Regions from separate parts of the Streptomyces sp. NPDC045026 genome, predicted to be linked through region 1. Evidence: riboswitches for the same ligand, from Rfam matches in the RefSeq annotation. Region 1 holds a riboswitch; each other region holds the start of a gene.
The links. Region 1 has a riboswitch for cyclic di-AMP ahead of AC07EJ_RS26050 (C40 family peptidase). Riboswitches for the same ligand answer to the same signal wherever they lie in the genome.
Positions count from the first base shown of each region.

Region 2: linked by a shared signal. The riboswitch ahead of AC07EJ_RS12500 (C40 family peptidase) and the one ahead of AC07EJ_RS26050 (C40 family peptidase) in region 1 are both predicted to bind cyclic di-AMP.
Region 3: linked by a shared signal. The riboswitch ahead of AC07EJ_RS34130 (transglycosylase SLT domain-containing protein) and the one ahead of AC07EJ_RS26050 (C40 family peptidase) in region 1 are both predicted to bind cyclic di-AMP.

Region 1 is NZ_JBWKIS010000013.1:72,199-76,079, forward strand. It holds gene AC07EJ_RS26045 (tellurite resistance/C4-dicarboxylate transporter family protein) at 1-581, opposite strand, end outside; gene AC07EJ_RS26050 (C40 family peptidase) at 609-1,772, opposite strand; cyclic di-AMP (ydaO/yuaA leader) riboswitch at 1,781-1,929, opposite strand; gene pcrA (DNA helicase PcrA) at 2,197-3,881, shown strand, end outside.
Region 2 is NZ_JBWKIS010000004.1:431,717-435,597, reverse strand. It holds gene AC07EJ_RS12515 (helix-turn-helix domain-containing protein) at 1-221, opposite strand, end outside; gene AC07EJ_RS12510 (ATP-binding protein) at 495-929, shown strand; gene AC07EJ_RS12505 (DUF6328 family protein) at 951-1,544, opposite strand; gene AC07EJ_RS12500 (C40 family peptidase) at 1,674-2,147, opposite strand; cyclic di-AMP (ydaO/yuaA leader) riboswitch at 2,151-2,328, opposite strand; gene AC07EJ_RS12495 (hypothetical protein) at 2,682-2,990, opposite strand; gene AC07EJ_RS12490 (ATP-dependent Clp protease proteolytic subunit) at 2,998-3,633, opposite strand; gene AC07EJ_RS12485 (hypothetical protein) at 3,809-3,881, opposite strand, start outside.
Region 3 is NZ_JBWKIS010000022.1:145,828-149,708, reverse strand. It holds gene AC07EJ_RS34135 (MFS transporter) at 1-526, opposite strand, end outside; gene AC07EJ_RS34130 (transglycosylase SLT domain-containing protein) at 748-1,512, opposite strand; cyclic di-AMP (ydaO/yuaA leader) riboswitch at 1,515-1,683, opposite strand; gene AC07EJ_RS34125 (FAD-binding protein) at 2,910-3,881, shown strand, end outside.

The sequences.
Region 1 (3,881 bases):
TCCCCGGCGCCGGAGGCCACCTCGCGCAGGTCGAAGCGGAGCAGTGCGAAGCAGTACAGGACGAGCCCGCCCCAGAAGAGCACCATTCCCGTGAACGCGAGCCAGTGCGCCCCGACCGCGGGCGCGAGCGTCGCCGCCAGGACGACGAGGCCCTGCGTCGCGACGCAGCCCAGGAACACGCCCCCCGGCATCCGCGGCTTCCAGTGCCGTACGACGTTGATCATCAGCACCGGCCAGACGAGCGCGGACAGGGCGAGGAGCGCCTCGGCCAGGGTCTGCCACCCGAACAGGGAGATCCGGGTGCCGAGGACGGTCGTGGCCGCGACCGCGGTGAGCGCGGTCGGGGTGTCGGCCTCGGACCCCCAGCGTTCGCGCTCGCGCACCAGCCGGTTCGCGAAGTCCGCCGCGAGGACGAGCCAGAGGGCGGCGGCGAGCACGAGCATGATGCCGGACAGCACCGAGTGACCGGTCAGGTGAAAACCGACCGAGATGATGCCGGTGGCCATGACGGCGGCGCCGGCTGCCGGTGGGAGCTGGGACCACGTGGGTCCGGGGCCTGGGGTTGCGTTCGGGCCGCGCACCGCCCGAACGTAACCCCACGAAGGCGGTCAGGCCGGGCGCACCACGCTGTGGATCGGCATGTAGTAGATCGACTCGACGCGCACGTTCGCGCCCGGCTTGGGGGCGTGGATCATCTTGCCGTCGCCGATGTAGATGCCGACGTGGCTGATGTCGTCGTAGAAGAAGACCAGGTCACCGGGTTGTGCATTGGCCGTGGTGACGGTCGTGCCGACCTTGACCTGGTCCCAGGTCGTGCGCGGCAGCGTGATGCCGGCCGCCTTCCACGCGGCCTGCGTGAGACCCGAGCAGTCGTACGAGTCCGGGCCGGTGGCGCCCCACACGTACGGCTTGCCCTCCTGGGACTCGGCGAAGGCGATGACCTTCGCGGCCTTGGCGGCGTAGCCGCTGCCGGTGCTTCCGGAGCCCGTACCCGTGCCCGAACCGGTGCCGGTCCCGGGGTTCTCCTTCTGCCGGGCCTCCTCGGCCGCTTTGCGCTTGGCCTCCGCCTCGGCCTGCTGACGCGCCAGCTCCTCCGCCTTCTTCCTGGCGGCCTCCTGCTTCTTCTTCTCGATCGCCGCGAGCCGCGCCTTCTCCTCGGCGGTCAGCTTCGACAGGAGTTCGCGGGCGTCGCCGAGCTTCTGCTGGACGTCCCTCTTCGTGCTCCGGAGCGTGGCCTGCGAAGTGGTGAGCGTCTCCAGGCTCTTGGCCGCCTCCGTGCGCTTCTTCGTGGTGGCGGCCTGCTCGGTCTGGTAGTCGTCGACGGCCTTCTTCTGGCGGCTCGTGAGCCGGCTCATCAGCTGGTCCTGGTCGAAGTAGTCCTGCGCGTCGTCGGCGAGGAGCAGCGTCGCGGTGTCGGAGACGGCGCCCGTGCGGTACTGGGCCGCGGCGAAGGTGCCGAGCTCCTGGCGGGCCTTGTTGAGCTTCTCGGTGCGCTGTGCGACGTCGTCGAGCAGGTCACCGACGCGCTTCTGCTGCTTGGCGGTGTGCTCCTTGGCCGCGTTGTACTTCTCCGTGGCGACGCCCGCCTGGTGGTAGAGGGTGTCGACCTTCTTCTGGACCTCTTCCATGCTCGGCTTCGGCGGCGCGGAGGGTGCGGCGTTCGCGCTCTGCGAGAGCAGGGCTATGGAGGTGAGGGCCGCCGTGGTGATGCCGACGACGGGGGCCGTGCGGGGACCGGCTGTCCTGCTGCGCGGCTTGCGGTGCGACGCCAAGGGGCGCGTCTCCTTCCCATGACCGCCTACCGGGTTAGCTGTCGGGTTCGGGCGGAGATTCGGAAGGCTGCCCTACGGCCGTCCCTGACGGGTCGTCGGCCGATTCACCCCAAAGGTCGTGGGTCCCCGGTTCCATGCCTCTCGGCGTACTGAACTCAGCGGGGGCGACCCGTTCGCGGCGCGGTTGCCGGCGGGGGGACGGGCGGCCCGCGGAGCACGCTAGCCAACTCGTGTGGCTGCTGTGAAGGTTGATGTTCGATATGCCCGATACATTTTCGTGACCTTCGGCAATCTTGCTCGTGACCTCCGGTAATCCTTACGGAGGGTGATTCACGCACTACGTGAGGTGGCCGGGTCCGCGAAGTCGGGCGAAGTTTCCGGGGCGGCCGTGGGTGTCAGTGGGGCGGCCTAGACTCGTAGAGCGATGAGCAGCCTCTTTGACGACAGCTTCCTGGCGGACCTCACGGCTTCGAAGGCCAGTGAGGAACATGCCCCGCCGCCGCCCGAGGACGACACGGCTCCGGAGCACGTTCCGGACGACCTGTTCGACGGGAAGTTCGACGTGCCCCCGGCCAGGGACGCGTACTACCGGGACGGCGCCCCACGCCCGGCGCTCGACCCGGCGGCCCTCCTCGACGGGCTGAACGAGAACCAGAAGGCGGCCGTCGTCCACGGCGGCTCCCCGCTGCTCATCGTGGCGGGCGCCGGCTCCGGCAAGACCCGCGTGCTCACGCACCGCATCGCGTACCTCCTCGGTGAGCGCGGCGTGCACCCCGGCCAGATCCTCGCGATCACGTTCACGAACAAGGCCGCGGGCGAGATGAAGGAGCGCGTCGAGTCCCTGGTCGGCCCGCGGGCGAACGCGATGTGGGTGTCGACGTTCCACAGCGCCTGCGTGCGCATCCTGCGCCGCGAGTCCAAGAAGCTCGGCTTCACGTCGTCGTTCTCGATCTACGACGCCGCCGACTCCAAGCGCCTCATGGCCCTGGTCTGCCGCGACCTCGACCTGGACCCGAAGAAGTTCCCGCCGAAGTCCTTCAGCGCCAAGATCTCGAACCTGAAGAACGAGCTGATCGACGAGGAGGACTTCGCAGGCCAGGCCGCCGACGGCTTCGAGAAGACCCTCGCCCAGGCCTACGCGATGTACCAGTCCCGCCTCCGCGAGGCGAACGCACTGGACTTCGACGACCTGATCATGACGACGGTGCACCTCCTGCGCGCCTTCCCGGACGTCGCCGAGCACTACCGCCGCCGCTTCGGCCACGTCCTCGTCGACGAGTACCAGGACACGAACCACGCGCAGTACGCGCTGGTCAGAGAGCTGGTGGGCTCGGCCGACAGCGGACGCGCGGAGGACGAGCCGCCCCGCGCGGACGACCTCCCGCCCGCCGAGCTGTGCGTCGTGGGTGACGCGGACCAGTCGATCTACGCGTTCCGCGGAGCCACCATCCGTAACATCCTCCAGTTCGAGGAGGACTACCCGGACGCGACGACGATCCTGCTCGAACAGAACTACCGCTCGACGCAGACCATCCTCTCCGCGGCCAACGCGGTCATCGAGCGCAACGAATCCCGCCGCCCCAAGAACCTGTGGACGAACGCGGGCGCGGGCGCGCAGATCACCGGATACGTCGCGGACACCGAGCACGACGAGGCGCAGTTCGTCGCCGACGAGATCGACCGGCTCACGGACGCGCGCGACGCGAAGGCCGGCGACGTCGCCGTCTTCTACCGGACGAACGCGCAGTCCCGTGTCTTCGAAGAGATCTTCATCCGCGTCGGCCTGCCCTACAAGGTCGTCGGCGGAGTCCGCTTCTACGAGCGCAAGGAGGTCAGGGACGTCCTGGCCTATCTGCGGGTGCTCGCCAACCCCGAGGACTCCGTCCCCCTGCGGCGCATTCTCAATGTGCCGAAGCGCGGCATCGGCGACCGCGCCGAAGCGATGATCGACGCGCTCTCCCAGCGCGAGAAGATCTCCTTCCCGCAGGCGCTGCGGAGGGTCGACGAGGCGTACGGCATGGCGGCCCGCTCGACGAACGCGGTGAAGCGGTTCAACACGCTGATGGAGGACCTCCGCACGATCGTCGAGTCGGGCGCGGGCCCGGCCAC
Region 2 (3,881 bases), on a different contig from region 1:
AGCAGATCCCGTATGCCGGGGTCCGAAACCTCGAACGCGTCGAGCAGGAGGCGTACGTCCGACGCCTTCACGCCGCTGCGCCCGGTCTCGATACGGCTCACCTTCGACTGGTGCCAGCCGACGAGCCGGGCCGTCTCACCACTGGTGAGCTGCGCGCGGGCACGCAGCGCGCGCAGCTCCGCGCCGAGCCTGCGGCGGCGCACCGCCGGACCGTGTTTCATTCCGTCTCCTCGGACCTGCGGCCCGGCTCCTTCCGGCCCGCCGGATCGTTGTTCTGAGCCGACGGTAGAGGAAGCAGGCGGCGTACGCCCAAATGCGGCCCACCGACGCAGAGTTCACCGCTTCGAGCGACAGATATATGCATATCTCGGGGGATCGGCTCCATGGGTCGAGCGGGAGTGGCACTCTGGCGCGAAGCACCAGTCCGGGGGGCGCCTCGAGTCATCCGCCATGTGTCGGATTCAGGCCCCGGCGAAAAAAGGGACGACGTCGCCATGGCAGATCACCAGGAAGCATCCGTCACTCTGCCGAGCGATCCCGCCTCGGTCTCCTCGGCCCGCACATATGTCGGTGACGTACTCGCCGAATGGGGCATGCCGCGCGACGCGGAAACAGCCGACACCGTCCGGCTCATCGTCTCCGAACTCGCCACGAACGCGGTGATGCACACCCGCGGGCAGTCACCGGTCTTCACCGTCGACGTGCATCTGGCGCGCGACGAACAACTGCGCATCGGTGTCACGGACAGCCACCCGCGCTACCCGAAGCGGCTGCCGGCCGCCGTCCAGCAGGACAACGGGCGCGGCATGGTGATCATCCGCTGTCTGACCGCGGAGTGCGGCGGAAGCCTGTCGGTCCGGCCCACCCCCGAAGGCGGCAAGACCGTATGGATCGCCCTGCCGTGGACGGTCCCCGTCCCGCAGGCGTGACGGGCAGCAGGCACGAGGCGGCTACGGGGACGGGGTGTCCGTCCCTTCCTGTGCCCGCGTGAGTGAGCGCCGCACCAGACGCGGCAGCACGCCCCACAGGCCCGCACAGACCGCGAACGTGCACGCCCCCGCCGCGATGCCCGCCGCGCGCCCCGCGGTGACGTCCACGACGAGCAGCACGGACCCGGCCAGGGCGAGCATCAGAACGCCCAGGCCGGCCGAGGCGAGCCGCGAGGACATCTGCACGATCTCCGGCTTGGCACCCCGCCGGAACAGCGCGCGGTGCAGCGCCGCGGGCGCCGTGAACAGCGCGGCGGCGAGCACCGCGAGCAGCAGGGTCGCGATGTAGGTCGCGCGCTGCACGCCGTCGAGCGACGGGAACCTCGGAGTGAACGCGAGCGTCAGCAGGAACGCGAAGAGGATCTGCACGCCCGTCTGGGTGACTCGCAGCTCCTGGAGCAGCTCGCCGAAGTTCCGGTCAGCACGCTCCAGCCGCGTCTCGTGCCGGTCCTGATGCCGGTCCTGATGCCGGTCCTGATGCCGGTCCTGAGCTCCGCCGGGCGGGCCCGTGGCGCGTCGGTCGTCCTCACCGCCTGCGGGTCGGTCCTCGTCCATACGACCACGAGTACCCCATCGCGCGGTTCCAAGGCGGACGGGGCGGGCGCGTGCCCCTCCGAAGCCTGACGGGTCCCCAGGCCCCCTGGGGACCCGTCAGGCGACGCGAAGGGTCTTCGCGGACACGACCTACCGCACGCGCCCGTACCAGACGCTCTTCGTCCAGATCCGCTCCAGTCGCACCACGGCACCGGTCTTCGGCGAGTGCCAGATCTTTCCCTTCCCGGCGTAGATGCCGACGTGGTAGATGCCGCGGCCCGCGTGGAAGAAGACCAGGTCACCGCGTTGGCGATGGGACGCGGAGACATGGCGGGTCTTGTTGTACTGCTGGGCGGCGGTGCGGGGCAGCTTCTTGCCCACACGCTTGAACGAGTAGCGCGTCAGGCCCGAACAGTCGAACCTGTGCGGTCCTGAGGCCCCCCATTGGTAGGGGCTTCCCTTCTTGGAGGCCGCGATCTGGAGGGCCTTCGTCGCCGGTGGCGCGGCTTCCGCTTGGGGCGCGGCTCCGGGGACCAGCAGGCTGCCACCCGTTACGGCGAGCGTGAGGGCCGAGGCGGTGCCGGCCCTGGTGAGCAGCGACGGGACACGATTGAGCGCAGTCATGCGCAACCCTTCGTCAGCCGCCTGTGAAGGATGACCTGTCGGATTCGGGCTGGCGAAGTTGCCCGGCCGCGAAGTGCGGCTTCACCCCAAGGGCCGGCCCGGAAAACAGCTCCGGCGGCCCGTCATGCTCGGGTCCTCCACTCCTGCCGATCCACTTCTGTCGACCTGGCATCCGTACGGCGGCAGGACTCGGCGTCCGCACGGACCGCCCCGCCGCGGCGGCGGGGGCTTGTCGTCGGAAGGGATCTTCACGCACGAACGGCGCGACCGCAGCGCGGAATCGGCCGTGTGTGAGTGTCCTCACGAATGATCTGTTCGGGTGGACAGCGCACCTTTCGCCCCCGGCGCGGGGGTCCCAACGACGCCCGCACCAGCAGCGGAAGGCGAAATTCCGCACTCCGCGTACACGTTCCGCGCAACTTTTCCGGTTCGCATGTGCGAGTACCGGCTACTCCGTATGTGGGTACCTCTTCTGGTCCGTTTCAGCCCGGCTCCGGACGGTTCGAGTCGATCGCTTCGGTCTCGGATGCGCCGTCAATTGACCGGCTCCGGTGGCAGAGTGACCCGTTGTGTCCTTCTTTCTCCGTCCAGGACCCGCAAAGCCTGAGCCAGCGTCGTCGTGTGGACCTCGCTCTCGCCCCGCTGATGCATGAGCGTCAGGGCGTCCCTGAGCGCCGTCGCCTTGCTGACGAGCGCTTGCGCGGCCCGTAGTCCGCCGTACGTGTGGTCGCTCCTGGCCGGGTTGATCCTGCCGAGCAGGTCGACGACCTCCAGGTAGCGGTCGAGGAGCTCGCACTCGGCGCGGGTCAGTGCGGGCAGTGGGGGCAGCTCGGGCGGCAGCATCGCCGGTTCACCGGGCGCCGGGGGCCGAACCGGACGTCTTGCGGTTCTCGATGACCCGGTCCACGAGCCCGTACTCCACGGCGTCCTGGGCCCGAAGGATCGTGTCCCGCTCGATGTCGGCGCCGATGCGCTCGCGGCTCCGCCCGGTGTGCCGCGCGAGCAGTTCCTCCAGCTGGGCCCGCATGCGCACCAGTTCACGGGCCTCGATCTCCAGGTCGGTCGGCTGGCCCTGTGCGGGTTCGGGCAAGCCGGGCTGATGGATCACCACGCGCGCGCCGGGCAGCATGGCCCGCTTCCCCGGCGTCCCGGCGGCCAGGAGTACGGCAGCGGCGGAGGCGGCCTGCCCGAGACACACGGTTTCGACCTCGCAGCTGACGAACTGGATCGTGTCGTAGATCGCCGTCATCGCGCTGAACGAGCCGCCGGGGGAGTTGATGTACAGCGCGATGTCCCGGTCCGGCGCGGCGTACTCGAGGTGCATGAACTGCGCCATCACGTCGTTCGCGGAGGTGTCGTCGATCGGCGTCCCCAGGAACACGATGCGCTCCTCCAGGAGCTTGGAGTACGGATCGAACGTGCGGTGCCCGGCCGAGGTGCGCTCGGTGAACTCGGGCAGGACGTAGCGGGCGGAAGGTCGGGTCATGACGCGTGCCTCCTTGAGCGCGACACTCGGTCGCTACTCGGTCGCTGCTTCTGTAAAAAATGTACAGGACGTACGGAGAGTGGAAAAGGTCGGAGGCGTGCGAGGCGCGAGAAAGGGGGCCGGCCCGCGCTCGATGCGCGTGGCCGGCCCCCTGCTCCGTACTCCTGTGTCGTGGCTACCGGTCGCCGTCGTCCGTCCGGGACAGGCGCAGCGCGAGATGTTGCAGGAGGTCCGCGGACTTGATGTCG
Region 3 (3,881 bases), on a different contig from region 1:
AGCCCACGGTCGTGACCAGGAGACCGCCCAGGAGGGGGCCGGCGGAGGCGGCGATGCCTGCCATGGAGCCCCACAGGCCGAAGGCCCGGGAGCGCTCGACGGGTGAGGGGTACGCCTCTTGGAGGAGAGCGAGGGAGGGGGGCACGATCAGCGCCGCACCGAGTCCTTCCAGCAGCCGGGCGGCGACCAGAGTCCCGGTGCTCGGGGCCAGCCCGCAGCCCGCCGAGGCGACGGTGAACACCGCTACCCCGGTGCAGAAGATCCGGCGGTTGCCCAGCCGGTCCCCGAGCGCACCGCCGGTGAGCAGCAGGCCGGCGAAGATCAGGGTGTAGCTGTTGGTGATCCACTGGATCCCGGTCAGTGAGGTCGACAGGTCCCGCCCCATCACCGGAACGGCGACGTTGATGACGGTCACGTCCAGGATGACCATGAAGTAGCCCGCGCAGACCGCGAGCAGCGGGGCCAGGGGCCGGCCCGAAGCCGCAGACCTGTCCGGTCCACAGCCCTGAGGGCCGCCGCTACGCATCATGGCGACACGTTATTTCAGGAACGCGCCTCCCTCGGCAGCCCACGGCCGTGTCAAGCTCTCACGCTGAACCGCTTCGTCAGGAGTGCGATTCGGGACGGCCGCGGGGCCGGGCCACCCTGGCCCGTGGGGTCAGGCATCGCCCGGCCCCTGCCAGGGTGGCCTCGCCTCGCCTCGCCTTGCTGCGTCCGTCAGGAGATTCGGACGAGGTGGGATGCGGTCTAGTACGGGCCGTTCACGTTGTCGATCGAGCCGTACCGGGCGGCCGCGTAGTGGCAGGCAGCGGTGATGTTGGCGACCGGGTCGTAGCTGTCCATCGACGTGCCGGGCACGTGGTAGGCGGCGAACGTGGGGGCGATGACCTGCAGGAGTCCCTTGGACGGGGTTCCGGCGAGAGCGTTGGAGTCCCAGTTGTTGATGGCCATCGGGTTGCCGGAGGACTCGCGCATGACGTTGCGGTGGATGCCCTCGTAGGAGCCGGGGATGCCATGCTGGGCCATGATGTCGAGCGACTCCTTGATCCAGCCGTCGAGGTCGTTCGTGTAGGACTTCTTCGCCGGGGCGACGGCGGGCTTGGCGGTGAGCGTGGTCGTGCGCTCGGAGCGGTCCGCCCGCTCGGCGGACGCCCTGGCGGCGGCCGGCTTCTGCGCGGACTCGGCCGGGCCCTTCTTGCCGAGGGTGAGCTTGACGCCGGGGTGGATCAGCTTCGGGTCGTCGCCGAGGACGCTGCGGTTGTCGTCGTACAGCTTCTTCCACCCGCCGCTCAGGGAGTGGTCTCGGGCGATCTTGGAGAGGGAGTCTCCCGCGACGACGACGTAGCTCGTCTGGGCCGCGGCGGGCTTGGCCGCCGTGTCGGCCTGCGCCGCGCTGGCGGCGGTCGCGCCGAGCAGCGGGAGAACGAGCACAGCCCCGCCCGTGCCTGCTGCGGCGAGGCCCCGGGTGAGCGAGCTGGACTTGGGGCGGCGGTGCTTTCCCTGTGCAGCCATGACGAATTCCTCTCCGTCGCCTACGAGGTGAGCTGTCGGGTTCGGACGGGAGACGTCCGGCCGCACTGTGAATGCGACTTCACCCCGAGCCGTTCCGGAATCCGGATCAGCGACTTACCTGGGTTCCCCGCTCCTGCCGTGCGTGCGTGAGTGAGTGGGAGTTTCCGGACAGCGGCAGGATTCGGCGTTCCATCCGGATTGGCCGTGACGTTAGGCGAGAAAGCCCGGACGGAACAAGACCAAAATTTGAATAGGGAATGCGCGAGGTCGGTTCCTGGCGGCCGGAACACTGCGCCCTCTTTGATCGAAAAGCCCAACTCTCTTTGCGTGGAACGGAAGTCCGCTCGGCCGGCCCCGGGGGCCAAGGTGGTCGGCGTGACCCATTTCACTGAATGGGATGCGGGTTGGAATGCGGCTCGACGGAGATGCCGGAGCGTGATGTTTCGCGTGAATGCCGGGCAATGCGGTCAGTCTTTGTATATGTCGTTAATAATGCGAAGAAGTATCATTCATGCGCAAACATGGACATATCGAGGAGTGGGCATTTCGTGTCAAACTGGACATATGTCCATCAATGCTGGCCTGGCCGCGTCCGGACCTTCCTCTGCACGCACCGTTGAGGCACTCGCTGCGGCCGATGGTCGGCAGGCCCTCTCGGGTCAGTGGAATGTGGAGTTCCTAGTTCCTGCTCGAGTGCATCCCGGATGGCGCGATTCGTCGACGGCTGGGTGGCGCCTGGTGATTCCTCGACCGTGAGCTGATGCCCGGCGTTCCCAAGTGGTCGGGTCCATTGGGCGGCCTTGCCGGCGGGCGAGTTGAGTTCTCTGCGGACAGGTCAACGATGGTCACAGGGCTAAAGATTGATGGTCCAACCGCCAGTCCCGAAGGCGAAGGACGCCTCGAATCAGGGTCTTGGCAGTTCCGTCGAGACCGATCCCGATAGTGACGGGACGTCAATTAGGGACCGGAACGCACCATCGGATAATTCAATTGATCCCACTCACTGAAACGCGAGAGGGAGCGGGAGCGTCACTATCGACGGCTCGCTCACGGCCTTCCTCGTCGCCGTGCTCAGCGGCCGGCTTCCCGTCCCGCTCAACAGAGCCTGACCGAAGGCACGCCGCCGTACCTGCCAGGGCGCACTGCCGGCAATCCCACCCATCGGGAAAGCGCCATGGCCGTCGTCCTGCCTCCGGCCCATACTCGTCTCCCGCCGGCTGACAGGGGCGGGGCGGCACCGACGTGCTGATCCCCGTCCACCACGAGGACACGCACGCGCGCACGGCCGCCGACTGGCGCATCGTCACCCGCGCCGTTCACCTGCTCTGGTACGAGCGCCGTGCCTTCCCGGCTGCCGGCGCACAACCACCGGCAACCCACCACATCCAAGGGACGAGATGCCGAACACGCAGAACAGCACCACGCAGAACACGACCACACAGAACAGATGGGACCAGGAGTGCGACGTCCTGGTGGCCGGTTCCGGCGGTGGCGCGCTCACCGGCGCGTACAGCGCGGCGGTCCGTGGACTGGACACCCTGGTCATCGAGAAGACCGGCTACTTCGGCGGCACCACCGCCTACGCAGGCGCCGGCCTGTGGCTGCCGGGCAATCAGGCCCAGGAGCGGGGCGGTGTGGCGGATTCCGCCGACCTTGGTCGCGCGTACTTCCGTGGGGTGGTGGGCGACGCCACCCCGCATGAGCTGCAGGACGCCTACCTCGACCACGCCGGAGAGACGGTCGCCTTCCTCGAGGGCAACGCGCACGTGCGATTCGAGTACCGCGCCTTCCCCGACTACTACGCCGCACCCGGCCGCTTCGAGGCGGGCCGCGCTGTGTTCCCCGTGGACCTGCCGGCGCCCGAGGCGCCGCACGCACTTCTCGGCGCGGTACGGCCACCGGCGTGGGCCGAACGGTTCGGTCTGCCCATGCCTGACGGCCCGCTCACCGACGGCCGTGCCTTGATCGGTCGCCTGCTGCTCGCGCTGGAGTCCACCGGGCACGGCCGCACCCTGCGGCACACCGCCCTGCGACGGCTGATCGTCGAGGGCGACCGCGTGGTCGGTGCCGAGGCCGAGCAGGACGGCGGCACTGTGCGGATCCGCGCCCGCCGGGGAGTGCTGCTCGCCGCGGGCGGCTTCGAGGCCAACGCCGAGCTGCGACGCCAGTGGCAGAACCTGCCCGGTGCCGACTGGACGATGGGCGCACCTGGAGGCAACACCGGAGACGCGATCACCGCGGCGGCCGAGGCCGGAGCCGCCACCGCTCTGCTCGACGAGTCGTGGTGGTGCCCGTCGTTGCGCTTCCCCGACGGTTCGGCCGCCTTCACCCTCGGCCTGCATGGCGGGATCTTCGTCGACGGCTCCGGC